3 regions of the Paenarthrobacter sp. NPDC057981 genome follow, and region 2 is predicted to be linked to each of the others. Evidence: riboswitches for the same ligand, from Rfam matches in the RefSeq annotation. Region 2 holds a riboswitch; each other region holds the start of a gene.
What was found. Region 2 has a riboswitch for S-adenosylmethionine ahead of ACFVSI_RS16410 (NADH:flavin oxidoreductase/NADH oxidase). Riboswitches for the same ligand answer to the same signal wherever they lie in the genome.
Positions count from the first base shown of each region.

Region 1: another riboswitch for S-adenosylmethionine. It lies ahead of ACFVSI_RS10140 (aminotransferase class V-fold PLP-dependent enzyme); the one in region 2 lies ahead of ACFVSI_RS16410 (NADH:flavin oxidoreductase/NADH oxidase).
Region 3: another riboswitch for S-adenosylmethionine. It lies ahead of ACFVSI_RS18170 (hypothetical protein); the one in region 2 lies ahead of ACFVSI_RS16410 (NADH:flavin oxidoreductase/NADH oxidase).

Region 1 covers NZ_JBHVQI010000008.1:99,295-108,742, reverse strand. The annotation lists gene ACFVSI_RS10180 (PadR family transcriptional regulator) at 1-431, shown strand, start outside; gene ACFVSI_RS10175 (50S ribosomal protein bL37) at 511-585, shown strand; gene rsrA (mycothiol system anti-sigma-R factor) at 699-959, opposite strand; gene ACFVSI_RS10165 (sigma-70 family RNA polymerase sigma factor) at 956-1,759, opposite strand; gene ACFVSI_RS10160 (DoxX family membrane protein) at 1,940-2,455, shown strand; gene aroA (3-phosphoshikimate 1-carboxyvinyltransferase) at 2,462-3,829, shown strand; gene ACFVSI_RS10150 (ribosome small subunit-dependent GTPase A) at 3,832-4,947, shown strand; gene hisN (histidinol-phosphatase) at 5,002-5,826, shown strand; SAM riboswitch class IV at 5,998-6,111, shown strand; gene ACFVSI_RS10140 (aminotransferase class V-fold PLP-dependent enzyme) at 6,143-7,546, shown strand; gene ACFVSI_RS10135 (class I SAM-dependent methyltransferase) at 7,648-8,469, shown strand; gene ACFVSI_RS10130 (metal-dependent transcriptional regulator) at 8,479-9,192, shown strand; gene ACFVSI_RS10125 (MFS transporter) at 9,212-9,448, opposite strand, start outside.
Region 2 covers NZ_JBHVQI010000020.1:629-10,076, forward strand. The annotation lists gene ACFVSI_RS16405 (3-oxoacid CoA-transferase subunit B) at 1-424, shown strand, start outside; SAM riboswitch class IV at 952-1,062, shown strand; gene ACFVSI_RS16410 (NADH:flavin oxidoreductase/NADH oxidase) at 1,102-2,223, shown strand; gene ACFVSI_RS16415 (LLM class flavin-dependent oxidoreductase) at 2,233-3,324, shown strand; gene ACFVSI_RS16420 (NtaA/DmoA family FMN-dependent monooxygenase) at 3,321-4,712, shown strand; gene ACFVSI_RS16425 (LLM class flavin-dependent oxidoreductase) at 4,709-5,749, shown strand; gene ACFVSI_RS16430 (IclR family transcriptional regulator C-terminal domain-containing protein) at 5,774-6,571, shown strand; gene ACFVSI_RS16435 (iron chaperone) at 6,592-6,936, opposite strand; gene ACFVSI_RS16440 (RidA family protein) at 6,977-7,375, opposite strand; gene ACFVSI_RS16445 (fumarylacetoacetate hydrolase family protein) at 7,513-8,343, shown strand; gene ACFVSI_RS16450 (cupin domain-containing protein) at 8,374-8,856, shown strand; gene ACFVSI_RS16455 (acyl-CoA thioesterase) at 8,859-9,448, shown strand, end outside.
Region 3 covers NZ_JBHVQI010000025.1:11,187-20,634, forward strand. The annotation lists gene ACFVSI_RS18145 (LOG family protein) at 1-225, shown strand, start outside; gene ACFVSI_RS18150 (matrixin family metalloprotease) at 235-1,170, opposite strand; gene ACFVSI_RS18155 (matrixin family metalloprotease) at 1,291-2,184, opposite strand; gene ACFVSI_RS18160 (VIT1/CCC1 transporter family protein) at 2,271-3,425, opposite strand; gene ACFVSI_RS18165 (hypothetical protein) at 3,687-3,878, shown strand; gene ACFVSI_RS18170 (hypothetical protein) at 3,875-4,207, opposite strand; SAM riboswitch class IV at 4,224-4,343, opposite strand; gene ACFVSI_RS18175 (sodium:solute symporter) at 4,546-6,081, opposite strand; gene ACFVSI_RS18180 (helix-turn-helix domain-containing protein) at 6,361-6,936, shown strand; gene ACFVSI_RS18185 (APC family permease) at 6,940-8,913, opposite strand; gene speB (agmatinase) at 9,132-9,448, shown strand, end outside.

The DNA.
Region 1 (9,448 bases), on a different contig from region 2:
CAGAGACCGAAGGCCGCCGCACCAAGTACTCCATCACCGCCGCCGGACGCGCTGAACTGGACAGCCGCAGGGAAGAACTGGCGGATGTGGAAGACACCATCTCGGCTTCGGTCAGGCGGCTGGCGGACAACTTGCGGGCCGATATCCGCAGCAACATGCGCGGCCTCCGGGCCGATCTGGCCGCGACGGCCGAAGCAGCCCGCGCCAGCGCCGCGTCCGCCACGTCCAGGAGCCGTACGGCGGGCCACACACCCGAGGGCCAGCGGATGCTGAAGGAAGCCGAATTGATGGTGCAGGCCTTCCGGGACGATATCCGCGTGGAGTTGCGACAACACGGAGCATCCCAGCCCCTGACCCCGGTGGCATTGGAGACCGTGCGCGCAGTGCTGGACCAGGCACGTATCTCCATCCGGAACTCACTGAACAGCTGACCGGTTCGCGGCGCGGCACCCTGATGTGCGAAACTGGAGGGCAGCTCTATTGAGTATCAATCATTGAAGGAGGCCAGCTATGAGCAAGCGTGCACGTAAGCGTCGTGACCGTAAGCGCGGCGGCGCGAACCACGGCAAGCGTCCCAACACCTAAGCCAGCGGCTTAGCGTCAAGGCTTAAGAGCGAGGGCCCCGGAAACCATGCGGTTTCCGGGGCCCTTGGCGTTAAGCCCCCTAACGCGGGGCTGCTTTCGAACCAGCGCCTGGATCAGGCATCAACAGGCTTGATGGAATGGATCCTGTCCAGGATGGAGTTCTTGAGGTTCTCCGGCGCGGATTCGGTGCACGAGCGCTTGACCATGGTGCGGATAAGGCACTCAAGGTCATACTGCTCCGCACATTCTTCACACGTGTCCAGGTGCTGCTTGATCTCCGTGAGGTCCTCGCGGGTCAAGGCGCCATCGAGGTACTCATAGATCCGCTGCATTCGCGTATCGTCGCAATCGCCCAATCCCTGGCAGTCGCTCATTTCTCTTTCTCCTGATTGTTGCTTCCGGCCGCGGCCTGATCTTCAGTGTGGGCCTTGAAGCCCCGTTCGGCGGCGTAGTCCGCCAGCATGTCCCGGAGCATCTTCCTGCCGCGGTGCAACCGCGACATGACAGTGCCGATCGGGGTGTTCATAATCTCCGAGATTTGCTTGTAGGCATATCCCTCGACGTCAGCGAAATAAACAGCCAGCCTGAACTCCTCAGGAATGGCTTGCAACGCGTTCTTGACGTCTGAATCCGGCAGATGGTCAAGCGCCTCAGCTTCCGCTGATCGCAGGCCTGCCGATGTATGCGATTCCGCCTTGGCCAGCTGCCAATCCTCGATCGTGTCCGAATTGGACTGCAACGGTTCACGCTGCCGCTTCCGATAAAGGTTGATGTAGGTGTTGGTCAGGATCCGGTACAGCCACGCTTTGAGGTTGGTTCCGGGCTTGTACTGGTGAAACGCCGAAAATGCCTTGGTGTAGGCCTCTTGGACGAGGTCTTCCGCGTCCGACGGGTTCCGCGCCATGCGCATGGCGGCCGAGTACAGCTGGTCTACATACTGCATGGCGTCGCGCTCAAAGCGCTCGCGACGCTGCTCAGGGCTCTCAGCTGCAATATCGACGACGGCCTGGTCCGGAGCGTTGTCATCGTCCGTCACTTCGGCTGCTTCGTACATGGCCGCTGCGGCCGGTTCAATGGTGCTCATCGTTGCCAAGTCTACTGTCAGCTTGGGAGAATCCGGCTGCACCCCATACCCGGCCTCGGGCAGAACCATGCGGTCCTTCACCAAAGTCAAAAAACCAACTCCGTTCAGCGAGCGGCATCAACGTGCCGCAGTCCGGTCTTCACCGCACCTGAAACTCACAACGGTCGCTGCCGGGTAAATATTCCGCAAAGGTGCAAGACTAGAACCCGACTGCACCCCGTGAACACAACAATCATCGAACAGTGTGGCAAGCCACCCAGGAGGCACACCATGTCTTTTATCCGTTTTCTCGCGCGGCCTATGCTCGCGTCCAGCTTCGTCGTCGCAGGTCTGGACAAGCTCAAGAACGCCGATGACACCGCGAAGCAACTCTCCCCGGTCCTTCGGCGCGCCTCGGAATCACTTCCCTTCAGAACCGATGAGAAGACCCTCGCCCGTGTTCTTGGAGGTGCGCAGCTTGGTGCAGGGGTGCTGCTCGGACTCGGCAAGCTTTCCCGTTTCGCCGCCACGGTTCTGGCGTTGACATCGGCCCTGAACTCCTACGTCGAATGGCGTTCGGCGGACATCAGCACCAAAGAGGCCCGCAGCGCCCGGAAGGCCCAGCTCCTGAAGAACATTTCACTGACCGGCGGCGTGCTGCTGGCATCGGTGGACACTGAAGGGCGGCCAAGCATCGCCTGGCGGGCAGAGCACCTGGCAGCCGATGCCCGCAAGGTGACCGGCAAGCAGATCAAGAAGGCAGATAAAGCGGTGCGCAAGGCCGTAGACAACGCAGTTGGAGCATAAGGAAGCATGACAGGAACCACCTCCGCCAATACCGCAACAGGCAAAGCCGCCGACCTTCCGCTGTGGCCGGCTCCTTATGCCAAAGGGCCAGTCGATGCCACAGTAACTGTCCCCGGTTCAAAATCGCTGACCAACAGGTTCCTCGTGTTGGCAGCTTTGGCGGATGGTCCCTCGCGCCTCCGTGCTCCCTTGCATTCGCGCGATTCTGCGCTGATGATCCAGGCCCTTCGGCAATTGGGGGCTACGGTCACAGAGGTTCCCGGTGACGGCGACTACGGACCCGACCTGGAAATCACTCCCCTGGATCCCACAGCCTCCAGCGATGAAACCGCCATCGACTGCGGTTTGGCCGGGACCGTGATGAGGTTCGTGCCCCCGCTGGCTGCTTTGCGCACCGGAGCTACCATCTTCGACGGCGACCCACATGCCCGCAACCGTCCGATGGGCACCATCATCGAGGCACTGATGGCTTTGGGAGTACCGGTGGCAGCGGAAGGCGGCAGGACGCCGTCGGCCCTTCCCTTCACGGTGGAAGGCACCGGCGAGGTGCGCGGCGGGCACCTCGTCATCGATGCCAGCGCTTCCTCCCAGTTTGTTTCGGCCTTGCTTTTGGTGGGCGCGCGCTTTACTGAGGGCCTCCACCTGGAGCACGTAGGCAAACCCGTTCCCAGCCTCGACCACATCACCATGACCGTTGAGGTCCTCCGGAGCGTCGGGGTTACTGTTGATGATTCGGTGCCGAACCACTGGCGCGTAGCTCCTGGCACCATCAACGCTTTCGACCGGCGGATCGAGCAGGACCTGTCCAATGCAGGGCCGTTCCTGGCGGCAGCCCTGGCCACGCGCGGCACAGTCCGGATCCCGAACTGGCCCGCCGGCACCACCCAAGTGGGCGACATGTGGCGCACCATCCTGGCAGCAATGGGGGCCACGGTGAGCCTTCACGAGGGAACGTTGACCGTGACCGGCGGAGCATCCATCCATGGCGCCGACTTCGACGAAACCAGCGAACTTGCACCCACGGTCGCCGCTTTGTGCGCACTTGCAGACGGCCCTTCCCGGCTGACGGGCATCGCCCACTTGCGCGGACACGAAACTGATCGCCTCGCGGCGTTGGTTGCCGAGATCAACCGGCTTGGCGGCGACGCCGAAGAGACCGCTGATGGCTTGGTAATCCGTCCCGCGGCCCTTCATGGCGGGGTGGTCCACAGCTACGCCGATCACCGCATGGCCACTGCCGGGGCGATCCTCGGACTCGCCGTCGAAGGCGTTCAGGTGGAGGACATAGCCACCACGTCCAAAACCATGCCCGAGTTCCCGGACATGTGGACGCGGATGCTCGAATCCGCCACCCCGGACGGGGACAGCAACTGACCATGGGGCGCGACGCACGTTCATGGGATGAATCCGACGTCCGGATCCGGCCAAACAAAAAGGGAACCAGGCCCAGGACAAAGGACCGCCCGAGCCACGACGACGCCGTCATCGGACGCATCATCACCGTTGACCGCGGACGCTACCGGGCGATCGTGGATGAGGACACTCCCAACGAGCGCGTCGTCATCGCAGCCCGCGCCCGCGAGCTTCGGCGGAACCCTGTTGTTCCGGGCGACTTCGTGGCATTGGTAGGCGACGTCTCCGGGTCACCCGACACACTGGCACGCCTGGTCCGGGTGGAGGAACGCAGGACGCTGCTTCGCCGCAGCGCGGACGACACAGATCCGATTGAACGCGTAGTGGTCGCCAACGCCGACCAACTGGTGGTGGTTGTTGCAGCAGCCAATCCGGAACCACGCACCGGATTCATCGACCGCGCCCTCGTGGCGGCGTACGACGCCGGCATTGAGCCCCTGCTGCTGATCACCAAGGCCGACGTCAAAGATCCCACTGAGTTGCTGGCGAACTACCTCAGCCTCGATTTTCCCGTGATCATCAGCCGCACCGCCGATTCTGAAGCGAGCGGCATCGATGCACGCTCCGATGACGGCTTGTCAGCGCGGTTGGACCGGGATGCGGTGTCCCAACTCCGGTCCTATCTGGGTGGGAAAGTCACCGTCATGCTGGGCCACTCCGGCGTGGGTAAGTCCACCATGGTCAACGCCCTGACCGGAGCTGAACGTGCCACCGGCGGCGTGAACGCAGTGACCGGCCGGGGCCGGCACACGTCCTCGTCAGCCTTGGCCCTCAAATTGGCCGATGCACCGTCCGGAAGTTGGATCATTGACACCCCGGGCATCCGTTCGTTCGGCCTGGCCCACGTGGATCCTGACCGGATATTGCACTCCTTCCCGGATCTCGAGCCTGGAACAGAGACGTGCGACCGCGGCTGCAAGCATGACGCTACCGCTGTGAACTGCGGATTGGATGCGTGGGTCAACGATGGCCATGCGGGACCATCCGGTGTGGCACGCCTTGCGTCCCTGCGACGCCTCCTGGGCGCGGATCCCCGCCTGGAAGCCAAGGAAGCCAAGGAACTGGGCACAGTTAACTGACAGTCATGCCCTGACCTCCCCACCGCCGCGCGCGTTTCAGGATAGTTTGGTGGCATGACCCAACCCGCTTCCACCTACAACGACGACCTGCGCCTTGCCCACGTCCTGGCCGATTCCGTCGACGCCCAGACCATGGATCGCTTCAAGGCCCTGGACCTGCAGATCGAAACCAAGCCCGACCTCACACCTGTCACCGATGCGGACAAGGCCGCTGAGGAAGCCATCCGCGGTCAGTTGTCGCGCTCGCGTCCCCGTGATGCGGTCCTTGGCGAAGAATTCGGCAGCAGCGGTCACGGCTCGCGACGTTGGATCATCGACCCCATCGATGGCACAAAGAACTTTGTCCGGGGTGTTCCAGTGTGGGCAACGCTGATTGCGCTGGTGGACGAAGGCGAACCCGTTGTAGGCGTGGTCAGCGCTCCCGCCCTGGGCAAGCGCTGGTGGGCAGCCAAGGACATGGGCGCCTACATGGGCCGGTCCCTGGCATCGGCAACCCGCCTGAAGGTCTCCAACGTTTCCCGCCTCGCCGATGCCTCCATGTCCTACTCCAGCCTCTCCGGCTGGAAAGAACGTGGAAACCTGGACGAGTTCCTGGGGCTCTCCGAGGACCTCTGGCGCACCCGCGCCTATGGTGACTTCTGGTCCTATTGCATGGTGGCCGAAGGAGCTGTGGACATCGCCTGCGAGCCCGAATTGAATCTTTACGACATGGCCGCTCTTGTTCCCATCGTCACCGAGGCCGGGGGACGCTTTACCTCCCTTGAAGGGGAAGACGGCCCGTTCGGCGGCAACGCCCTTGCCACAAACTCCATTCTGCATTCAGAAGTCCTGAAGCGACTCAACCCCGGATTGGACGACCTCCTTCAGCCTCCGGCCTGACTCCTGCCACCTTTGCGTGTATCGAATATTCGACGGCGGTTGCCCCGGTTTTGGGGCAGCCGCCGCTTTTTATTCGCAGGAACCCACGATTTTCAATCCCACGTAACAAACGGCTTAACAAAACTCCGAGGCTTTGGACCCTTCCACGGACGTGCCTTAGCCTTTTTTACAGGTCACGAGTGCCAGCGCTAAACCCCGGTTAGCTGGCCGGCAACCCTCCATTCGCGGTGGGGTGCCCCGGGTGACGACCCGGCCGGTCCGGAACGGATGCGGCAAGCGCGGATCCCCTGAGGGGGTCCCTCTTGAGTGAGGTCCCATGAGCACTGCCACGTTCAACTCAAACATCATTTCTTCCTTCATCGACGAGTCCCCCACTGCTGCCGCAGCCCGTCCGCTCGCCGCCGTCACCGGCGCGGAACTGCAGGCTCCCTTGATCCAAGGTGGCCACGTCCGCTACGCCAACCTTGACTATGGTGCGTCGGCTCCGGCACTGACGATTGTTTCCGCCTACCTCAACGAGGTCCTGCCCTACTACGCGAGCGTTCACCGCGGGGCTGGATTCGCTTCGCAAATCAGCACGTCGGTCTACGAAAACTCACGGAACATCGTCCGTGAGTTCGTCGGTGGACGTGACGATGACTCCGTGATCTTCACCCGGAACACCACGGACTCGCTGAATCTGTTGGCTGGCTGCCTGCCCCACGTCAATGGCCAGTTCGCTGGCGAGGTCCTGTACTTGGACATTGAGCATCACGCGAACCTCCTGCCCTGGCAGGGAGTCCCGCACCGCAGCGTCGTTGCGGAGTCCACCCTGGCCGGCACCGTAGACAAGATTGAAGCCGAACTGGCCCAGGGCGGTATCAGCCTGCTCGCAGTAACCGGTGCCTCGAACGTCACCGGTGAGATCCTGCCGATTGCCCGGCTGGCCTCCCTGGCGCACCAGTACGGTGCGAGGATCGTCGTGGATGCTGCCCAGTTGGCCCCACACCGCCGCGTCAACATCGCTGAGGCGGACGTGGACTACATCGTGTTCTCCGGACATAAGCTCTACGCGCCGTTCGGTGCAGGAGTCGTTGTTGGTCGCCCGGACTGGCTCGACGCCGGCGTCCCGCACCTGGCAGGTGGCGGCGCTGTCCGTGAGGCCCGCCTGGATTCGGTCAGCTGGGCCACGGGTCCGGCCCGGCACGAAGGCGGCTCCCCCAACGTTCTCGGAGCTGCGACGCTCGCCCGAGCCACCCAGGTCCTCGCTGGCTTGGACGAGGACGCCTGGCACGCTCACGAAGCCGGCATCCGCAGCTACCTCGTTGAGGGCCTGGAAGCCATCGACGGCGTAACGGTCCACCGGATCTTCAGCGACTCCGAGGACACCATCGGCGTGGTCAACTTCTCCGTCGAAGGATTCGACGCAGGGCTGGTCGCCGCGTATCTGGCCGCCGAGCACGGAGTAGGCCTCCGCGATGGCCGTTTCTGCGCGCACCCTTTGCTCAAGCGCCTGGGTCTGCCGTCGGGATCCCTGCGGGCAAGCTTCGGAGTCGGCTCCCGGTTGGAGGACGCCACCAGGTTGCTCGCCGGCATCCAGGAACTCAAGCGCAACGGCTTGGGCTGGGACTACGTTGTTGACGAAGGGCGCTGGGTTCCCGCCAACGACCACCGCAGTTACCCCGAGTGGGCGCCCAATACCCCGGGAACCGCAGGGGCAGCTCCCTGCACTGTCGACTAAAGGGTCACGGTCGGCCGGTAGGCACGGCTGACCAAGCGCGATTCCCGGACCGAGGGTAAATTCGTAGGGTATCTTTTGGCTATCCCGTGAAGGAGTCCCGCGTGTCCCTGCGCACACCCGAAGGCGCTCCCGGCATACCCGGCCCCGCCGGACCCCGTGGACCAAAGCTCCATGCCTCGCGTCGGCACGAGCTAGGCCGGAGCTTCCAGGACGGCGGCGAGCACTACGACCGTGTGCGGCCCGGATATCCGCAGGACTCCGTGGACTGGCTCGTACCCGAGGGGTCCACAACCGCAGCAGATCTCGGCGCGGGTACGGGCAAGTTCACCGCCCTTTTGGCTGGACGCGGACTTGAGGTTGCCGCCGTCGATCCTTCCACCGACATGTTGGAGCAACTGCGCAATGCCTATCCCGACGTTCATGCAGCGGAGGGAACGGCCGAGGCAACAGGGCTGGCGGACTCAGCATTCGACGTCGTCAGCGTTGCCCAGGCCTGGCACTGGTGCGAACCTCTCACAGCGAGCACGGAAATCGCACGAATCCTCCGCCCCCACGGCGTCTTGGGCCTGATCTGGAACCAGTTGGACACTTCGGTTCCCTGGGTCCACCGACTTTCGCGCATCATGCATGCCGGGGATGTCCACAAGCCGGGATTCCGGCCAGTTATCGGCCCGGAATTCCAGGGGTTGGAACGCCACCTCACTGAGTGGGAGGATCCGTTGTCACCGGAAGACATCATGGAGCTGACCAAGTCGCGGAGCTATTATCTGCGCGCCAACGAAGCCACACGGGCCAAAGTCATGGGCAACTTGCAGTGGTACCTTTACGAGCACCTCGGCCACGCTCCCGGCGATACGGTGCAGCTGCCTTACCTGACACAGACCTGGCGGGCATATAACGTCCATGATGCCTTGCCACGGTAGGCTTGGAGTGTGAAGACCAGTACGCCCTCCTCCTCGATCGAGGACTACGTCAAGGTCATTTACTCCTATACGGAGTGGCAGGACAAGCCGATCACGTCCTCGCAGCTCGCCCTGCGCCTTGGCGTCGCCAACTCGTCAGTGTCCGAAATGGTGCGCAAGCTCAAGGACCAAGGCCTGGTTGACCACCAACCCTACAGTGCCATCCGACTGACCCCGGAGGGCATGCGCCTGGCCCTTTCCATGGTCCGCAGGCACCGCCTCATCGAAACGTACCTGGTGGAGGAACTCGGTTACAGCTGGGACGAAGTCCATGACGAGGCCGAAATGCTGGAGCATGCGGTATCCGATACCTTCATCGAACGCATGTCTGCGAAGCTCGGCCATCCCGAACGCGACCCGCACGGTGATCCGATCCCCTCGGCCGACGGCACCGTGGAGCTGCCGCATGCCTACCGCATGAACGAGCTCGACCAAGGTCACTCGGGCCGCATCACCCGCATCAGCGACGACAACCCGGATCTCCTGAGGTATCTGGCTGCTGAGGATATTCCACTGGACGCTCCCGTGGAGGTCATGGGACGCAAGCCCTTTGGCGGAGCCTTGGTGGTCAGGATCGGAAGCGGCCAGAACGGACGCGAATTTGACCTCGCTGAAGAAGTCGCCTCCGCTCTGTGGGTTCAAAGCGCAGGCCCCCACCCGGGCTGCGTACTTCCCGCCCGCTGACCACCGCGCCCGTAAATGGTCAGCTGCGCTGCCCGGCTGCGCCGCCGTCGTCGGACGCTGCACCAGGTTCACGGTCAGCGGCGGCTGCCGCCGGGGTCGCCGGGTTGCGGATCCCGACGGCGGACGCGATGGCCCCGGCCAGGAACAGAACCGCTGTTGCCACCAAGGCGTTGTAAAGCCCTTGCCTGGTGAACACCGGCCCCACAATGACGCCCGCGAAAGCGATGGAGATCAAGCCTGCGATGCGGGCGACGGC
Region 2 (9,448 bases):
GATCCCCGTCACGGAACTGCCTGGAGCGTCCTACTTCCACCACGCCGACTCGTTCGCGATCATGCGCGGCGGGCACCTGGACATCTGCGTCCTCGGTGCGTTCCAGGTCTCCGCCACCGGTGACCTCGCGAACTGGCACACCGGCGCACCCGACGCGATTCCCGCCGTCGGAGGCGCCATGGACCTGGCCACCGGCGCGAAGGACGTGTTCGTGATGATGACCCTGCTGACCCGTGACGGCGCCTCAAAGCTGGTGGAACACTGCACCTACCCGCTGACCGGCGTCGGCTGCGTCACCCGCGTGTACACCGACAAAGCCGTGTTCCTCACCGGCCCCGAAGGCGTCACCGTCCGCGAAACGTTTGGCTGCACCTTCGAGGAGATCCAGGAACTCGTACCGCTGCCCCTCAAAAAGGCAGAGTAGGCCTCACAATGAGGTCCCTCCCGTTGTGAGGCCCGCTCTGCGCGTTATTTCCCCGGGAGAGCCCGCAGAGTAGGCCTCGCAATGAGGTCCCTCCCGTTGTGAGGCCCGTTCTGCGTCCCCACCGCCTCCCTAACCTCGCAAGCTCGGTCAGGGAACCCGGGCGGCGTGGGCCCAGTCATGGGAGAGCCCGCAGAGTAGGCCTCACAATGAGGTCCCTCCCGTTGTGAGGCCCGTTCTGCGCGTTATTTCCCCGGGAGAGCCCGCAGAGTAGGCCTCGCAATGAGGTCCCTCCCGTTGTGAGGCCCGCTCTGCGTCCCCACCGCCTCCCTAACCTCGCAAGCTCGGTCAGGGAACCCGGGCGGCGTGGGCCCTGTCATGGAAGAGCCCGCAGAGTAGGCCTCGCAACGGAGGATTCAACGACGCATCGTTACGCAATGCGCCCTCCTTTGACGCGCCGTTTCGCCCGGTAACGCCGCAAGACAACCCGTTTGTCCGCACGCAATGTACCGCCCTAGATTCGAGCCATAGGTCAAGAGTCAGCACACCAAGGACCGGCTCGTGCTGCGGCAACCCTCAGGCATTGAAGTGGCGGGGTGCTCCGGAAACAGACCTGGCCGCGCCTGCGGCAAGCGAATGTCGAGCCGGCTGTCTGCGGCCCCTGAAGCGGGAGGAACCGCGTGAGCGCGCCGCAAACAGCAGGAGAACCAGCAGCAGAACCAACCAACGTCAGCCTTTTCCAGCCCATCACCCTGGGCTCCCGCACGTTCAGGAACAGGCTTTGGCTTTCCCCGATGTGCCAGTACTCCGCGGAAGATGGCGTACCCGGCCAGTGGCATGTCGTTCATCTCGGCGCCAGGGCAAAGGGCGGTTTCGGCCTGATCTTCGCCGAAGCTACGGCGATCTCCCCTGAGGCTCGGATCTCGTTGGGCGATACCGGCCTCTGGAATGACTCCCAGGAGCAGGCCTGGCAGGACATTGTCGATTTCGTCCATGAACGCGGCGCCAGGATCGGCATCCAACTTTCCCACGCCGGCCGGAAAGCCTCCCTGCGCACTCCATGGCATACCGAACCCGGCGCCCTTCCGATCGAGGACGGCGGCTGGACTCCGCTCTCTGCCTCGCCCATAGCCTTCCCTGGGTCAACCGAGCCAACGCAGGCTACAGGCGCGCAACTGCAAAGAATCGTTGAAGATTTCGCCGCCAGTGCCGTGCGCGCCCGTGGTGCCGGGTTCGACGTCGTCGAAATCCAGGCCGGGCACGGCTTCCTCCTGCACTCCTTCCTCTCGCCGCTCTCCAACGAGCGCACGGACCACTACGGCGGTTCGCTCCCGAACCGGGCACGGCTGCTCCTGGACGTAGTGGACGCGGTGAAAGAGGTCCTGGGCGCCACGGGTCCGTCGTTGTTCGTCCGGCTCTCCGCCACGGATTGGCTGGAGCACGGCCTGACCGTCCATGACAGCGCCGAGATCAGCCAATGGTTGCGGGAGCGCGGCGTGGATCTGGTGGATGTTTCCAGCGGTGGGCTCCTTCCCGCCGAGATTCCATTGGGTTCCGGATATCAGGTCCCGCTCGCCCAGCACCTGCGCGCCAAAGCGGAAGTACCGGTCGCCGCCGTCGGACTCATCACGTCGCCGCAGGAAGCGGAAGAAATCGTCGCCTCGGGAACTGCCGACGCGGTTTTCGTCGGACGGGCGGGGCTGGCGGACCCCAGTTTTGGGCTGCGGGCCGCGCACGAACTCGGGCACCAAGCGGCAGAGCAGCTCTGGCAGAAGCAGTACGTACGCGCGATCTGGAAGTAGGGGATTTCCATGAGCAAGTTTGCACTCGGCATTGAACTGGACGGCGACGGGGCCCATCCCGCCGCGTGGCGCCAGGCCAAGCACCCACCGACGGAGCTGCTAACGCCCCGGCGGTTCGCCGCCGTCGCGTCCGCGGCAGAAGCTGCGGGTTTCACGTTCGCCACGTTCCGGGATGGCGCCGGGGCAGGCAGCCCGAACGTGACAGGCCGCCTGGACACTGTGGAAGTGGCGGCGTTCGTCGCAGCGTCGACGGACCGGCTCGGTCTGGTTCCCGCCGTCAACACCATCCACGCTGAGCCTTACCACCTCGCCAATCAGCTCAGCAGCCTGGATTGGGCGTCCAGGGGTCGCTCGGGCTGGCTGGCTGAAGCGCGTGAGTCGTCGGCGATTGCCGCAAGCTACGGTTCGGAGCCGGTCCTGGACCAGAGCGCGGTCCAGCGCGAGGGCGCCGAAGTGGTGGCCGCTACGCGCAGGCTGTGGGACACCTGGGAAGACGGCGTGTTCATTGCCGACGCCGCGAACAACCGCTTCCTTGACCTGGACAAGTTCCACTACGCCGACTTCAAGGGCGAGTTCTTCTCCATCAAAGGCCCGTCGATCACGCCCCGCCCACCGCAGGGCCAGCCCGTGGTGTTCGGCCGCCCTGGCGAGCTGGCCGAGGAACTGCCGGACGCCGTCGTCGTCAGTGCGGACAGCGTGGCGGGCATCGCCGCCGTTGCAAGGGAAGAACGACGGCGGGGCGTCCGTCGCGTCGTCGCGGACCTGGAGGTAGTGCTCGACGCCGGCGGCCCACCCGCGCAGCAGCGTCTCCACGCGTTGGACGCAGCTTCGCCGTGGCCGGCATCGCCGGACTTCTTGCGCTTTGTGGGGGACGCAGCGGAGTTGCGCGCCCTGCTGACTGAACTGTCCGGCGTCGTCGACGGGGTCAGGCTGCTTCCGGCGGTACTGGACGTCGAACTCGAAGTATTTGCGGAAGAGGTGATCCCGGGCCTTGTATCTGCCGGAGTGTTCGTCCCGCCGGCGCCCGGAAGCACACTGCGGGAATCCCTGGGCCTGCCCGCGCCCGTGAACGCCATCGCGACCAGCAAGGAGCCAGCATGAGCAGCAACGAGTACCCCCGTCCGGATGCCCGGATCCACCTGGCACTTTTCCAGCCCTTCAGCCCCAACTATGACTGGAGCACCACGGATCGCCTGGAGGACTATTACGACTTCGACAAGTACGCCGAGCTGGTCCAGAGCGCTGAGCGGGGTCTCTTCTCCACCGTCTTCCTCGGGGAAAGCCTGCGGCTGCGCGAGCACCTCGGGAAGCTGAACGACATCGCGATCACCGGCAGGCCTGACGCCCTGGTGCTTTACTCCTACCTGGCTGCGAAGACCAAGAACATCGGGCTGGTAGCAACGTTGAACACGACGTACTCGGACCCGGTGGACCTGGCGCGGCGCCTTGCGAGCGTCGACGTGCTGACCGCAGGCAGGGCCGGGTGGAACATCGTGACGACAGACAACGCCTGGACCGGGGAGAACTTCCGCCGCGGGGGCTTCCTGCCGAACACGGAGCGCTATACGCACGCCGAGGATTACGTCGCCGCAGTGCAGGATCTCTGGGACGGATTCGGTCCCATCGCCGGGAGCCGTGACGCCGAGTCCTGGTCCGCGGAGCCTCGTCAGGTCCGCCGCCAAGGGAAATTCCGCAGCATCGATGCCACGCCCCAGGTGCCCGGGAGCCCGCAAGGCCAGCCGGTGTATTTCCAGGCCGGGGATTCCGCTGAAGGCCGCGACTTCGCCGCACGGAGGGCCGAAGGAATCTTCACCCACCACATAGAATTCGACGACGCCGTGGCGTTCACGGCGGACATCCGTCGCCGCGCCCGTTCATACGGAAGGCCCGGGGACGACATCAAGATCTTCCCCGGCGCCAACCTCGTCGTGGCGGAAACGGACGCCGAAGCTGCCGAGAAGGCCGCGTATTACAAGGAGTTCGCCCTCAATGACCGCGCAGTGCGGCAAGCCATCGAGAGTGTGTGGGGCACCGACCTCTCGGCCGTTGACCTGGATGGTCCCCTGCCTTCCTTCGAGCCCGTAGCTTCCCGGCAAAGCCACACCCACGGCATTGTCCACACCGGCCACGAGCCCACGGTCAAGTCGCGGCAATGGCGTGCGCTGGCCGGCGAGCACAACTACAGCGTCCGGGAGCTGGTCCACCACCTGTCCGAACGGCGCGGGTTCATCGGCTCTGCATCCACAGTTGCGGATCAGTTGGCCCACTACGTCCGCTCGGATGCCTTCGACGGCCTCAATGTCACCCCGCATGCTTTCCCCGACGGGCTGGACGACGTCGTGGAACTGCTTGTCCCGGCGTTGCAGGAACGGGGGATTTACCCGTCCGAATATCCGGGAAGCACCTTGCGTGAAAACCTCGGCCTGCCCGAAACCGTGGCCCACCGCGTCCCCGAAGCCGCCGCCCTCAACCTGGAAGAAGCCTCATGAGCACCCTCAAATCCATCAGCTTCCTCACGCCCGGAAACTACCCGGACAACGATCCCCACCGCGGCCTGGAAGAAACCCTCCAACTCTTCGAACTCGGTGAGCGGCTCGGCTACAACGGAGGCTGGGTCCGGCAGCGCCATCTGGAACACGGCATCTCCTCGGCCACGGTCTTCCTCGCGGCAGCCTCACAGCGCACCTCACGGCTGGAGCTCGGCACAGGCGTCATTCCGATCGGCTACGAGAGCCCCTTCCGGCTGGCCGAGGACATCTCCACCGCTGATGTCCTCTCCGGCGGCCGCCTCCAGATCGGTCTGAGCGCCGGAACGCCGCCTCACGCGGAGCTTCTGGGGGACAAAGTGTTCGACGGCGACTGGCGCACCTTTGATTTGTCGCATCGCAGGATCGAACGCTTGCTGGAGAACCTGGAGGGCAACTTCCTGGGCGACCCGGACACCGTGATCCACTCACCAGGCAACGTCCAGCGTCCCCGTTTGCAGCCGTACAGCCCGGGCCTGCGGAGCAGGATCTGGTACGGATCGGGATCGGCCAAGTCCACCGAATGGGCCGCGGCGCAGGGTGTGAACCTGGTGGTGGGCAACATCGTGTCCGGGGAAGCCAGCGATGTGTTCACCGAAGCCCAAGGTGCGAATATCTCCCGGTACCTGGCCGGCTATCGTGGCACCCAGGCGCCGCGCGTCGTCGTCGGGCGTGTAGTAGTTTCGTTGGACGGAGCGGACGTCGCAACCCGGGAGCGCTACCGCGCCTATGGTGCGGGCCGCTTCGAACGAACCCTCAAACCGCACGGAGAACGCCGGACCCTCTTCGCGCCGGACCTGGTAGGCACGAGCCAGCAGATTGTCGAAGCACTCCTGGCCGACCCCGTGGTCGCCGAGGCCACCGAGCTTCAGATCAACCTGCCCTACGAGTTCTCCATTGAGGACTACGGGCAGATCATCACGGACTTTGCCAACAAGATTGCCCCCGAATTGGGTTGGCTTCCGCAATTCAAGGCTCCCGCCCTGGGGGTCAACGCCTGACTGCGGCCACTACGATTGGTAACCATGAGCGAACCCGCAACGACCCCGCAGGCCAGCGACCAGTACGTCCAGTCGTTGGCCCGGGGTCTTGCTGTGATCCGGGCCTTCGACGCGAACAACCCGGTCATGACCCTCAGCGAAGTCGCGGCCCGCACGGACCTGACCCGCGCCACGGCTCGACGCTTCCTGCACACGCTGGTGGAACTCGGCTACGTACGGACCGATGGCAAGACCTTCGCGCTCACGGCCAAGGTGCTGCAGTTGGGCTACTCGTACCTTTCGGCGCTGTCCTTGCCGCAGTTGGCGCAGCCGCACCTTGAGGAGCTGTCGCTGAAGCTGGGGGAGTCGACGTCGGCTGCGGTGTTGGACGGGCAGGACATCTTCTACGTTGCCCGGGTAGCCACCAAACGCATCATGAATGTCGGCATCACGGTGGGCACCCGTTTCCCCGCCTACGCCACCTCCATGGGCCGCGTCCTGCTGGCAGGCCTGCCGCCGGCAAAGCTGGATGCTTACCTTGAATGGGTCGAACTCAAGCCGCTTACCCCGCGGACTGTCACCAGCGTGCCCGACTTGAGGACCGCCGTCGAGCGTGTCCGGAAACAGGGTTGGTGCCTGCTGGACCAGGAACTGGAACTCGGTCTCATGTCCGTCGCGGCGCCGGTGCACAATCGCAACAACGGCGACACCGTCGCTGCGATCAACGTATCCCTGCAGGCACAGGCAGTCGCTGCGCAGCCGGAGGGGTATGTGGACTCAGTGCGGGAAGCCGTCGTGGCAACCGCGGACGCGATCTCCCAGGACGTCTCCGCCAAGCACTGAGTTTTTGTACTGTACAAAAACTACTTGCGGATCGCCGCCAGCCGCGTCTCCAGGATCCGGCGCACCATGGAGTCGGGCACGGGATTGTCCACGGAGAACCGCAGAGTCCCCGGCGACCACGAATATCCGCCCAGCTCTTCCGACATTTCAGGCAGGATCTGGCCGCTGAAAGGGTACAAGGCAAGGTGCTTCTTGGTTTCGAGCACGCTCACCAAGCCCTTGCCCTCCACCAGCAACGCAGGCATCCCGTAGCTGGTGCCTTCTTCGGCCTCGGGCGCCAGTTCCCGGGCAATCTCCACGATCCGCTCCAGGACGGGTCGGCTGGTGGCGCTGACGTTCTCCAAGTACTCCGTGACGGTTCCCATGGGCCAATGCTGCCGCACGCCCGTCCGGGAGGCCAGTAACTCAGCGCTCCGGAATCACCGCGATGCCCTGGATTTCGATCATGGCTTCCTTCTGCCAGAGGCGCGTGACTCCGATGCCCGCCATGGCCGGGTACTGGGAGCCGGCCATCTCACGCCAGATACGCCCGATCTCGCGGCCATTGGCCATGTAGTCGTCCACGTCGGTGAGGTAGATGGTCACGTTGACCAGGTCCTCGGGTTGTCCGCCGGCTTCGCGCAGCGTGGTGAGGACGTTGGAAAACGCCTGCGTGAACTGCTCCACGATGCCGCCGGGAACGATGTTCATGTCCTTGTCCAGCGCTGTCTGCCCGCCCAGGAACACGGTGTTTCCGGCGAGCATTCCGTGGGCAAATCCGGACGGCTTGGGCAGCGATTCCGGGTTGATGGTCTTGTGGCTCATGGTGGTCCTCCTCGGTTGTGGCAGTTGCGAAAACTTTTGAAAAGCCCCTATGCAGATCATTCCCGCCCTGCTACGTTGAGCATATGTGACGATCGTAAAAAAGTCGACACATCGAATAACTCGAAGGGAACCCAGCGATGAAACTAGCCACCCTGCGCACCTCGGGCGGACGTACGACGGCGGCACTCGCCACGGGCGACGGTACTTACGTCGCGCTTCCGGCCACTGATGTGGGCGCGTTCCTGCGCCAAGACAATTGGCGGGCCGTGGCTGAGGCAGCCGACGGCGGGGTCATCAGCAACCCGGACTTCGCACCCCTGCTGCCCAGTGCAGGCAAAGTAATCTGCTGTGGCCTGAACTACGGAGACCACATCCAGGAGATGGGCCGGGACCTCCCCGAATATCCGACACTGTTCGCCAAGTACGCGGATACCTTGGTCGGCGCGAACGATCCTGTAGAAGTCCACGGCAGCGGCCGCGTCGACTGGGAAGCCGAGCTGGCCGTCGTCGTGGGTTCCGAGCTGTACCAAGCGGACGAGAACCAGGCGCGCGAGGCAATAGCCGGCTACACCGTTGCCAACGACGTCTCCATGCGCGACTGGCAAAACCGGACGCTGCAGTGGTTCCAGGGCAAAGCCTGGGACCGGACCACTCCGGTAGGCCCGGTGCTGGTCACCGCGGACGAGGCTGGCGAGCATTTCCAGGTCAAGGGCTACGTGAACGGCGAGCTCGTCCAGAACGGCAACACCCGCACGCTCGTGTTCGGACCGGCCCAGCTGTTGTCCTACATCTCGCAGTTCACCATCCTGCGCCCTGGCGACCTCGTTCTCACCGGAACACCCGGGGGAGTGGGCATGGGCATGACCCCGCCACGTTTCCTGCGGGACGGCGACACGCTGGTCACCGAAATCGAAGGGATCGGCCGGTTGGAAAACCGCTTCGCGATCCACGCACCCGTCCACGCCTAAGAAGACAGCCTAAACAAGAGGAGAAACCCCATGAGCCAGGCCACCACCGAATACCGCCTCGAAGGCGACAACTCCATCTACGCCCAGCCGGACGGCAAGGTCGTCCCCGTCGTCACCCGGGCCGGCGCAGAGGACAGCAACACGGCACAGTCCGGCGACTGCATCCGAGTCTCCGGCGTCAGCATCCAGCACACCCCGGCAACCAAGATCTGGTTCGGCCAGGTCTCCAACACCCCCGGCTACCGCTCGCTCCCGCACCACCACGGCGAAGCAGAAACCGGCGGCTACGTTCTCCGCGGCCACGGACGCATCTACTTCGGCGAGAACTACAGCGAGTTCATCGACATGAAGGCCGGTGACTGGGTGTTCGTGCCCCCGTTCATGCCGCACGTTGAAGCGAACATGTCCGTCACCGAGGAACTTGTCTGGCTGACAGCCCGCACGCCGGAGAATCTCGTGGTCAACCTCGAGGACGTCCCGGACGAGACCCTCGCCGATTACCGCCGGGCGTAGCCATGATCACGGGAACCCTGACGTCGGAGACCTTCCTCCGGGCGGTTGAGCTGACGGAGACGGAACCCCAGGTCTTCGACGAAGCCTATGAGGCCACCACCCAGTACGTTCCGTGGCCCAAGGCTTACGGTGGAGACATGGTGGCCCAGGCCGCAGCAGCGATGATGCGCTCAGTGGATGCCGACCGGCAGCTCCACTCGATGCACAGCTACTTCATGCGCCCCGTCGATATCGGTTCCACGGTCCGCTATGAAGTCGAGCGCCTGCGCGATGGCCGCGGTTACTCCACCCGCACCGTCCGGGGGTTTCAGAACGGCAAGCCTGTGTATGCCGCGATGGGTTCTTTCCAGGTTCCCGAAGGCGGTCCAGACTTCCAGCCCAAGGCGCCTGCCGCCGTCGAGCCTGAATCGCTGCGTTCCGCAGCGGAGGCGCTCACTGAAAGCCAAGGCGCAGCCGCCGACTACTGGGCCACCGGCCGTAGTTTCGATATGCGGCATATTCCCGGCCCGTTATATGTCGAGCTGGAGGGTGGAACGGCCCCACAGCAGGCAATCTGGGTCAAAGCCTTCGACACCCTGCCTGATGACGCCAA
Region 3 (9,448 bases), on a different contig from region 2:
GGAACGGTACAGGAAATTTTCCAGGACGCCTGTGAGAACTACTACGGGGCACCGGAAACCATCACGCCCATGGTTTTGGTAGGGCGCGAGCACTGGGAACGGACCTTTCCGGCGTGGCCCATGCTGCAAAGTCTCGCTGCGGGCAAACCCATGGCGGAGCGGATCTTCCTGGTGGATTCAGTGGACGAGGCACTCGCGGTCCTGACGGGTGAGCGGCGGCAGTAAGCACCCCGCTCAAAAGTCCTTGCTGCAGGGTCCGGCACCAAGCTTCGCCAGGCCCGTCAGGTCACCGGCCGCATAGTGCCGGACCCAGGAGGCCTGGCCGTACATGAGCTGCCGGGGATCGTCCACGTGGTCCAGCCCCACGAGATGGCCCAGTTCGTGCATGATGACAGCGACGCCGATTTCGTCCCCGTTTGGTGTGTCCACGATGCCGGCAAACTGCGGGGCATCCAAAGACACTGTCCCTGTTACGTACGCCTTGTATCCGTTGCTCAGGCCGATGGAGGAACTCCCGCCCAGTCCGACGGTTTGCCCGGTCAGGCGCGGAACCTGTTCCGGAGTGCTCCACGCGATGAGTACCGGCGCCCAACGATCGCCATACCTGGCAGGTTGGTAGCCGGAACGGTTCGGGGAGGGGATCTCGGAACTGGGCCCGTCGTAGATGAACCTTAAGCCGGTGGCGTTGCTGGCTTGCTGGACGGCCTTCTCCACCAAGACCTGCCAGGAAGCCGGTGCGAGGTCCGAATTCACCACGTAATGGATGGGCCTGCAGGGTGAATAGGCCAGTGGTGTTCCGTCCTCTTTGACGGCCAGGAACCTGTACGAGCTGCTGGCTTGGGCCACAGGTGGAGGCGTCCCGAGTGGTGCATCCGCTTCTTCCCGGCCGGGCAGGGGATCATCACGTTGCCCGAAAGGCGCCAGCCCGGGGCGCGCCGGCTGGCTTTGCGTTTCTGATGATCCGTAGAGAAACTGTTGCAGTTCGCCGCCGAAAAAAGCCCCGGCGCACACGAGCCCCAGGATTCCCAGCAGGAACAAAATGGCGGCGATACTGCTGTGCTTGATGGGCGGCCGGGGTTCAGGTGGTTCGTGCGGACTTGACGCCGCGGGAAGGAAACGGGGCCGGGGAGGATCCGGGTCCGGCCACTTGGACGGCCCATAAGGTTCCATGGAACCCCCTGACGTGGAGGCCGCGGACGTGCGGTGGGGCGCCGCCGTCGGCCGTATCCGTCAGCATAGGTCCAGTCCGGTCCGGAGTCCATGGCGTCGGTTTTCCGGTGAGGAAATCCGCTAGATGTCCTTGCGGCAGGGAGCTGAGGCCAGGAGATGGAGGCCGTTCAAGTCACCGGCGGCCAGGCCGTCGGGGGCGCCGATTTCCGGGTACATGAGCTGGATTGGATCGTCCACGTGATCCAGGCCCATGACGTGTCCCAGTTCATGCTGCATGACGGCGAGGACATAGTCCGAGCCGCCGGGATCTGAGAGGAGTTCGGCGATCTGGGGTGTGTCGAGCTCAAGGCTCCCGGTGATGTAACTCTTGGGGCCCTTGTCAAGGGAATACATGGTGCTGCCGCCGGTGCCGATGACCTTGCCTTCGAGCGCCGGTGCGGCGTTGGGTGTGGTCCAGGAAATCAGCAGGGGAGCCCACCGGTCGCCATAGCGCGTGGGTTGGTAAGGCTCGCGCTTGTCTGCGGGCTGTTCATCGGTTGTTCCATCACTGACGAACTGGATGCCGGAGGCGGCCGAGATGTTGGCAATCGCCGTGGCCAGGAGCGCGTCCGTTCCCTGGGGTGCGGTGGCGTTGTTCACGACGTAGTGCAGTGGTCGGCAAGGGGAGTACCCAACGGGGGTGCCGTCGTCGTTGGTCGCCAGGAACTTGTACGAATCGTTCGTGGTGCCGGGCGCCGTCGGCGAGGCCAGCGGGGCATCCGCTTCCTCCAGACCCGGCGGTGGCGCGTCCGGGACGCGCGCCGCGGTTGGCTGGGGCTTTCCGATCTGCGGGCTGCCCGGGACGTTGACCCCCGGGAACAGCGCCGTGATGCGGGGGTCAGCCTTCAGGAATCCGGTGACCAGGACCGCTGCCAGTGCGGCAACGACCGCCATGAGCAGGACACGGAGAACACGCCCGGCTGTTCCCGTGCGCCGGTGCTTTGGCACATGCGTTGTTTCCCGCTCCGCGTCCACGGTTCTCCATTCCTCATGCCCTTGGTCACGCGGGGCAGCGCGGAGGACGAACCAACATTACGGTCTGCCGGCGGAGCCGTCCAAACTCAAACGATCGCTGCGCCGAACAGCAACCCGAGGCCGTAGGTGGCAGCTGCGGCTCCGAGCCCGATGGCCAGTTGCCGCAGACCACGGCTGAGCGGTGAGGTTCCGGACAGCAAACCGACGACGGCGCCGGTCGCCAACAGCGCGACTCCCACCAGGACACCTGCCACCAGGAGGGCGGCCATGCCCGTCATGCCGAAGATGAACGGAAGGATGGGCACGATGGCGCCCGAGGCGAAGAAGCAGAAGCTGGACATCGCCGCGCCCCAGGCCGAACCCACGGATTCGTGTTCGTCGGCGACCGGTTTTTCGGGCTGCAGGGAAAGGCTGGGATCACAGTCGCAGCTGAACAGTCCCATGCGCTCGGCGGCCCGGTGCTCGGCTGCCTCCCGAGTCATGCCACGGGCCAGGTAAACGAGCACCAGTTCGTTGTGGTCGATGTCCAACGACGGGGCTGCGGTGAGTGTCGCCTGTGTGGGGAGTGTGGCGTTGAGCAGTTCGCGTTGTGAGCGGACGGAAACGTATTCGCCGGCACCCATGGACAGTGCGCCTGCCAGTAGTCCGGCCACGCCGCTCATGAGCACCACGGAGCTCGACACACCGGTGGCGGCCATGCCCATGACCAGCGAGAGGTTGCTCACCAGGCCATCGTTGGCACCGAAGACCGCTGCACGGAAGGTGCCCGACAGCCTGTTGCGGCCCCGGGTTGCCAAGCCGCGGACGACTTCCTCGTGGATTTGCTCGTCAGCAACCATCGCGGGCGTCGCCGCGGGTTCGGTGCCGTACGGGGAGCGGCCCTCTGCACGCTGTGCCAGGGCAAGGACGAAGACGGATCCAAAGTTCCGGGCCAGGAAACCCAGGAATTGGCTGCGGGCCGACGCTGCTTTGGGCATCCCGGCCTGGTCGCCCAGGAGTTTGAGCCAGTGGGCCTCGTGCCGGCCCTCGGCCTCGGCCAGGGCCAGCAGGATCTGGCGCTCCTCTCCGTCACGACGCTGGGCAAGTTCGCGGTAAACGGCGGCTTCGGCCCGTTCATCGGCCAGGTATTGCCGCCAGCGCCGGATGTCCGACGCCGAGGGCGTGGCCGTGCCTTGGGATTCTGATGATTCGGGGGTGGGATCCGGAGCGGGGCTCGACGGACTCTGGGATTCCTGGTGCATTTGCACTTTATCTCCTGTGCTTGGTGGGGTAGTTGCGGCCCCATTGCACGCCCCACACTACCGCTTATCGGCGGGTATTTTTGGCCGGTATTCCTTAGCTGGAATGTTCGGTGCACCGTAATTTCGGGCGCCGGGTGCTCCGTTTTCCGGGCCTTGACCCGCGCTTGCCCGGGTGCTCAGATGGAAGGACAGAGGCGGGTTGTTCGCAACCTCGCATTTGGCCACCGGGCTCCCGCGGGCCCACGAGACGGAGGTAGCAGCATGGACGCCACCGAATCACACTCGAACTATCCCGAACGCACAACCATCGAGTCAGACCCGGCTTACGACTACGCCGAAGACCAGGAAGTGGACGAGCCCTGGGTGGAGGAAGTGGACGCCCCCGAAGACGACGAACGGGTGGTGCCGATCGATGAGACCGAGGACTTCCGCGAGGAGGACGAGGAAATCTAGGCGCTTTCCCGGCTAAGAATGAAGGTGCATGGCCGGCCTTCCCGTTGGCCTGCCGCGGCTACGGTGACCGTCAGCGTCCCCGAATCCTCACACCACGTGGAAGGCCGGACCGCCTGCGCCAGCGCTGCGGCAATCTCCCGCGATTGTGGATGCCGGAAACACACGGGCCGGTTCCGGGCCAGTATGGTCACCGTGCCAAGGTAAAGGTCGACGGCGGGGATCACCTTGACGGTGGCGGTTGCGGCGGGGGCGCTGCGGGCGTGGCTCAGTTCGCCGTGGATCGGCTCGTTGTGGCTCGGCTGGCTGTGGCTCGGCTCGTGGTAGGGCACGGGGCTGCTCCTGTGGAGAGTGCTCTTGCCCGCTCGGTTGTCTCAGGTCCGGGACGGGCCGCTTCCTCATCCGAACCACCCGTGAACATGGGGTTGGTGCATGGCCAGTCGGAGCTTGGCGCCACATCTCTTGAAGCTGGGACAACCCTACCGCACCTCCCCCCCGTTGTGAGGCCCGCTCTGCGCTCTTTGGGTGGGGTTTGCCGCGCAGAGTGGGCCTTCCAACGTGCAGGTCCGTGGGTTGTGAGGCCTGCTCTGCGCTGTTTGGTTTGGGGGGGTACAAAACAACGGCGGCGCTGCCCCGCAAAGGGGCGGCACCGCCGTCGTGTATTGCTTGGTTAGCTGTTGCTGCCTACCGGGTGTACTTCCGGCGGCAGTTCCTCCGAGATGGCTCCGGCAACGCGCTTGTCCCAAGCCTCGCGGACAGCGGCGTCCGTGGGCGGCGTCAGCAAGGACACCACGACGTAGACCACCAGCGAAGCCCCAAGTCCCCAGTAAATGGGCTCGTTGGCGTAAACGCCGTCTTCGCTGGGGATGATGCCGACCGCGTACATGATGAGCAGGGCCAGTGTGAGCACCGAGCCAACCGCCATGGACCACGCAGCCGCGATACCGGTACCGCGCTTCCACACCAGGCCACCGAGGATGGCAACCAGCAGGCCGCCTACCAGGATGTCGTAGGCGATGGTCAGGGCGACCACCACGTCCTGCGCGGCCATGGAAATGAGCACTGCGAGGACGCCGAGGCCCAGGACCCAGTAGCGGTTTGCCTTGACATCGTGCTCGGGGTTCTCGGTGTCATCGGTGTTGATGTTCTTGCCGAACCAGCTGGCAACGAAAGGCACGACGTCGGCGCGCGCCACTGTTGCGGCGGCGATCAGGGCGCCGGATGCCGTGGACATCATGGCTGCGACTGCTGCTGCCATGACGAGGCCACCGATGCCGACGGGAAGGATGTGGGTAGCGACCTCGGCGTAGACCACGTCCTTGCCGAGGTTGGCGACGTCGATGTTGGGCAGTGCAACACGGGCTGCCAGACCAATCAAGGCGCCGGCGATGCCGTAGAGGATGCAGTAGACGCCGGCCGTGGCGCCGCCCCAGCGGGCAACCTTCGCGGTCTTGGCGGTGAAGACGCGCTGCCAGATGTCCTGGCCGATCAGCAGGCCCAGTGTGTAGACGACGAAGTAGGTAATGATCGTCTGTGTACCAATGCCGTCGATCTGGAAGAAGCTATCCTCCAGACGGGCACGGATGCCGTCCATGCCACCGGCGGCGTTCAGGGCAAAGGGGAGCATCAGGAAGAAGATGCCTACGGTCTTGATGAGGAACTGCACCTGGTCGGCCAGGGTGATGGACCACATGCCGCCGATGGTGGAGTAGACCAGGACGATTGCGCCACCGACGGCGATTGCCATCCAGCGTTCCCAATCGAAGAGCACCACGAAGATGGTGGCGTAGGCGCCGGTGGACGTGGCGCACAGCATCAGCGTGTAGGCCAGCATCACGATGCCGGACGTCTGGGTGGCCTTGCTGCCGTAACGAAGGCTCAGCATTTGGGAGACCGTGTAGATCTTCAATCGCTGGATGGTGCCGGCGAACAGGAGGCTCAGGAGCAGCACGCCGGAGCCGATGGCGACCACGAGCCACATGCCGGAGATGCCGAACTTGTAGCCGAGGCCGACGCCGCCCACGGTGGATGCGCCACCGAGGACAACAGCGGCCATCGTGCCGGTGTAGAGGAAGGGGCCAAGGCGGCGGCCGGCCACCAGGAAGTCGCTGTTGTTCTTGGTGCGGGACTTGCCCCACCAGCCGAACGCCAGCATGGCGAGCAGGTACACCACCACGATTGCGATGTTAATAGCCGAAGATTCCATGAACGGTCCTTGGAGCTGATGCACGGAGGTTGGGGTTTTCGACGATACTCCTGCAGGGCGTCGAAGTCTCCGTGCTGACGATTGGAGATTGTGTTTGAAGCTGGGGAACGTGTTGTGTGCCTCACAGACAACACTTGTTGCCTATGAGGATATGTTGTGATCGGAGTAACAGTCAAGATCCTTTGAACATGGTTACGTCCGCAGTGGCCTTGTTTACGTGCCTCCCGGCTACTATTGCTCCAATGACAGGGCCACATGACAGGCCTGAAAGGTTCGTGAATGAAGGCTCTACCCGTTGAACCGAGCAATGTTCCCGTTGCCATCGGTTCCAGAATCCGCGCAGCCCGGCAGGCGCAGCGCCTCACCATTGAGCAGGTGGCTGACGCGACCGGTCTGACCAAGGGCTTCCTGAGTCGCGTGGAGCGCGACCTGACTTCGCCGTCGGTGGCTTCCTTGGTGACGCTGTGCCAGGTACTTTCCGTTTCCGTCGGTGACCTTTTCGCGGCACCCGAGACCCATCTGACAAGGCGCGACGACGGCCCCAGGATCTCCCTGGGAGGCCAAGGCATAGTGGAACGGTTATTGACTGCGCGTTCGGAGCGGCGCCTGCAGATCCTGCAGGCCACCATCGAGCCCCGGGGCCGGGGTGAGAACGAGCTCTACGCAGTGGACTGCGATGTTGACGTGCTCCACGTGGTCAAGGGCCGCATCAAGCTGATCCTGACCAACGAGGAGTACGAGCTCGAAGAAGGAGACACACTCTCGTTCCCTGGCCGTGAACCCCACACTTGGATCAACCCCACGGACGAGACCGTTGAAGTGCTTTGGGTGCTGGTACCCGCGGCAAGCCGGTAGCGCTTAGCCCACGTGGACCCAGGGGCGGCGGGTGATATCCGGCTCGGCTTCCCGGAGCACCTCACGGGTCACGGGCGCGATCTCACCTTCGCCGAAGAACAGGAACCTGCTCAGGTTGGAGATGGGGTTGCCCTCGGTCCAGCGGAAGTAGATGTGCGGCATAAAGCCGGTGACGTCGCGGATGTGCAGGAGAACCGCGGCCAAGGTGTTGGGCACATTGTTGCTGTGGACTTCCAGGATTTTGAACCCGTGCCGTTCCTTGCCCACCACCTGGAGCTCCTGTTCGAAGTCCGAGCTGTCGTCCACGATGATCTCGATGAACACGGCGTCACAGTCCAGGGGCAGGTGGTTGGCCTGCTGGGCATGCTGCAACTTCTCCCGGTATCTGTCGGCGCTGAAGCGCTTGGGTTCGTGGGCGATGATCCGGACGGGTCCGTCTGAGTTGTTGGCCGTGAATTCCAAAGCCTTTTGGTCCATCTTGATGTGCGTAGCCCGCAGTTCAAAGGCGCGCCGCATGCGGGAGATGAAACTGACCACCAGGATCGCCAGAATGAAGAGTGCGGCGATCTTGAGGCCGTCGGGCCGCTCGATGGAGTTGACCACTGTGGTGTAGATGAACACCAGGGAGATGATGCCGAACCCGATCACCTGTGCACGCTGTTTCTTTCGGCGCGCAGACAGTGTCACGGCAATGGATGCCGAGGTGATCAGGACCAGCACGCCGGTGGCATAGGCGCCGCCTTGGGCGTTGACGTCGGCCTGGAAAATGATGGTCACGATGAAGGCGATCACTGTGAAAACGAGAACCAGCGGGCGGAGTGCCCGTGACCAGGCAGGTGCCATCCCGTAGCGGGGCAGGTACCTCGGGACAAGGTTCAGCAACCCGGCCATGGCGGAGGCTCCGGCGAACCACAGGATGGCGATGGTGCTGATGTCGTAGATGGTGCCGAAGCCATCGCCCAGGAACTTGTGGGCGAGGTAGGCCAGGGCACGGCCGTCGGCTTTCCCTCCGGACTCGAATTCGGCGGCAGGGATCAGCATGACGGTGGTGAAGCTGGAGGTGATGAGGAATGAGCTCATGATGATCGCGGCGGTGGTCAGGAGCTTGTGCGCGCCCTTGATGCGGCCGGCCGGGTTCGCCTCTGTATCCGTGGGGTGGCCCTTGATCTGGGGCATCACGGCAACGCCGGTTTCGAAACCGGACAGGCCAAGAGCCAGCCGGGGGAACACCAGCAGTGCCAGGGCGATCATCATGATGGGATCGCCGTGGGACGTTGTCAGTGCGGTCCACCAGTCCGTGATGACTCGGGTCTCGGTGAACACGTGGCCGATCGAGACGGCGATGACCACAAGGTTCAAAAGAAGGAAAGCGCCCACCAGGACGACGGCGACGTTGATGGCCTCTTTGAAGCCTCGGAGGAAGACAATGCCGAGGCCCGCGATGAGTGCCAGAGTGATCACTACATGCTGGCCTTCAAGGAAATCCGGTGCGAACGGGTTCTCGATGAGGTGGGCCGTGGCGTCGGCCGCTGAGAGCGTGATGGTGATCATGAAGTCCGTCGCCGCGAAGCCGAGCAGGGCCAGGACAAACAGCTTGCCGCCCCAGCGGGGGAGCAACCGCTCCAGCATGGAGATGGAACCTTCGCCGCGTGGGCTTTCCCTGGCCACGCGGCGGTAAACGGGAAGCGCGCCAGCAAGCGTTGCCGTGACGAGGAGCAGCGTGGCCAGAGGGGAAAGCAGTCCTGCTGCCAGTGCGGCGATGGCGGGCTGGTAGCCCAGGGTGGAGAAGTAGTCCAGGCCCGTCAGGCACATGACTTTCCACCATGCTTGCGGTTTGTGCGATTCCGAGGGCTGGCCGTGGGGGCCTTGCCGCTTGCCTGAGGTGTCCGGCATTCCTTCCAGCAGCCAGGGTTTGAGCTTGAAGGAATTCTTGGGCCGGTTGGCCGGGTCGGCCGGAGGCCTCGACAGGGTGGTCACGGTGTCCTTTCGCGCAGCACGGTACTGCTTCCGGAAGGAGCGTATGGTGGCGTCCGACGTCGGAACACCGGTTTTTATGGAATCTTTACGCCCGTTGTGAGCGGCGTCTCACCCCCTCGGTGAGATGTAAACAAGTGATGCATATTAGACAACTTTGAGTGTATGATGGGTGTCACAGTCCCAGTTATAAACCCACCAACCTAAGGAGTGGCGCAACTTTGGAAGAGCTCCGTATTGAGGCCAACGGCAACCTCGGCCCCATTGATTCATCCCGTATTCCGCGCTACGCCGGCGCTGCCACCTACGCCCGGCTTCCCCGTCTGGACCAGGTCGCCAAGGCGGACGTCACCGTCGTCGGCGTTCCTTTCGACTCCGGCGTTTCCTACCGCCCGGGTGCCCGCTTCGGTGCCAACCACGTGCGTGAAGCGAGCCGCCTGCTCCGTCCGTACAACCCGGCCTGGGACGTCAGCCCGTTCGAGAACGTCCAAGTTGCCGACGCCGGCGACATGGCCGTGAACCCGTTCAACATCAATGA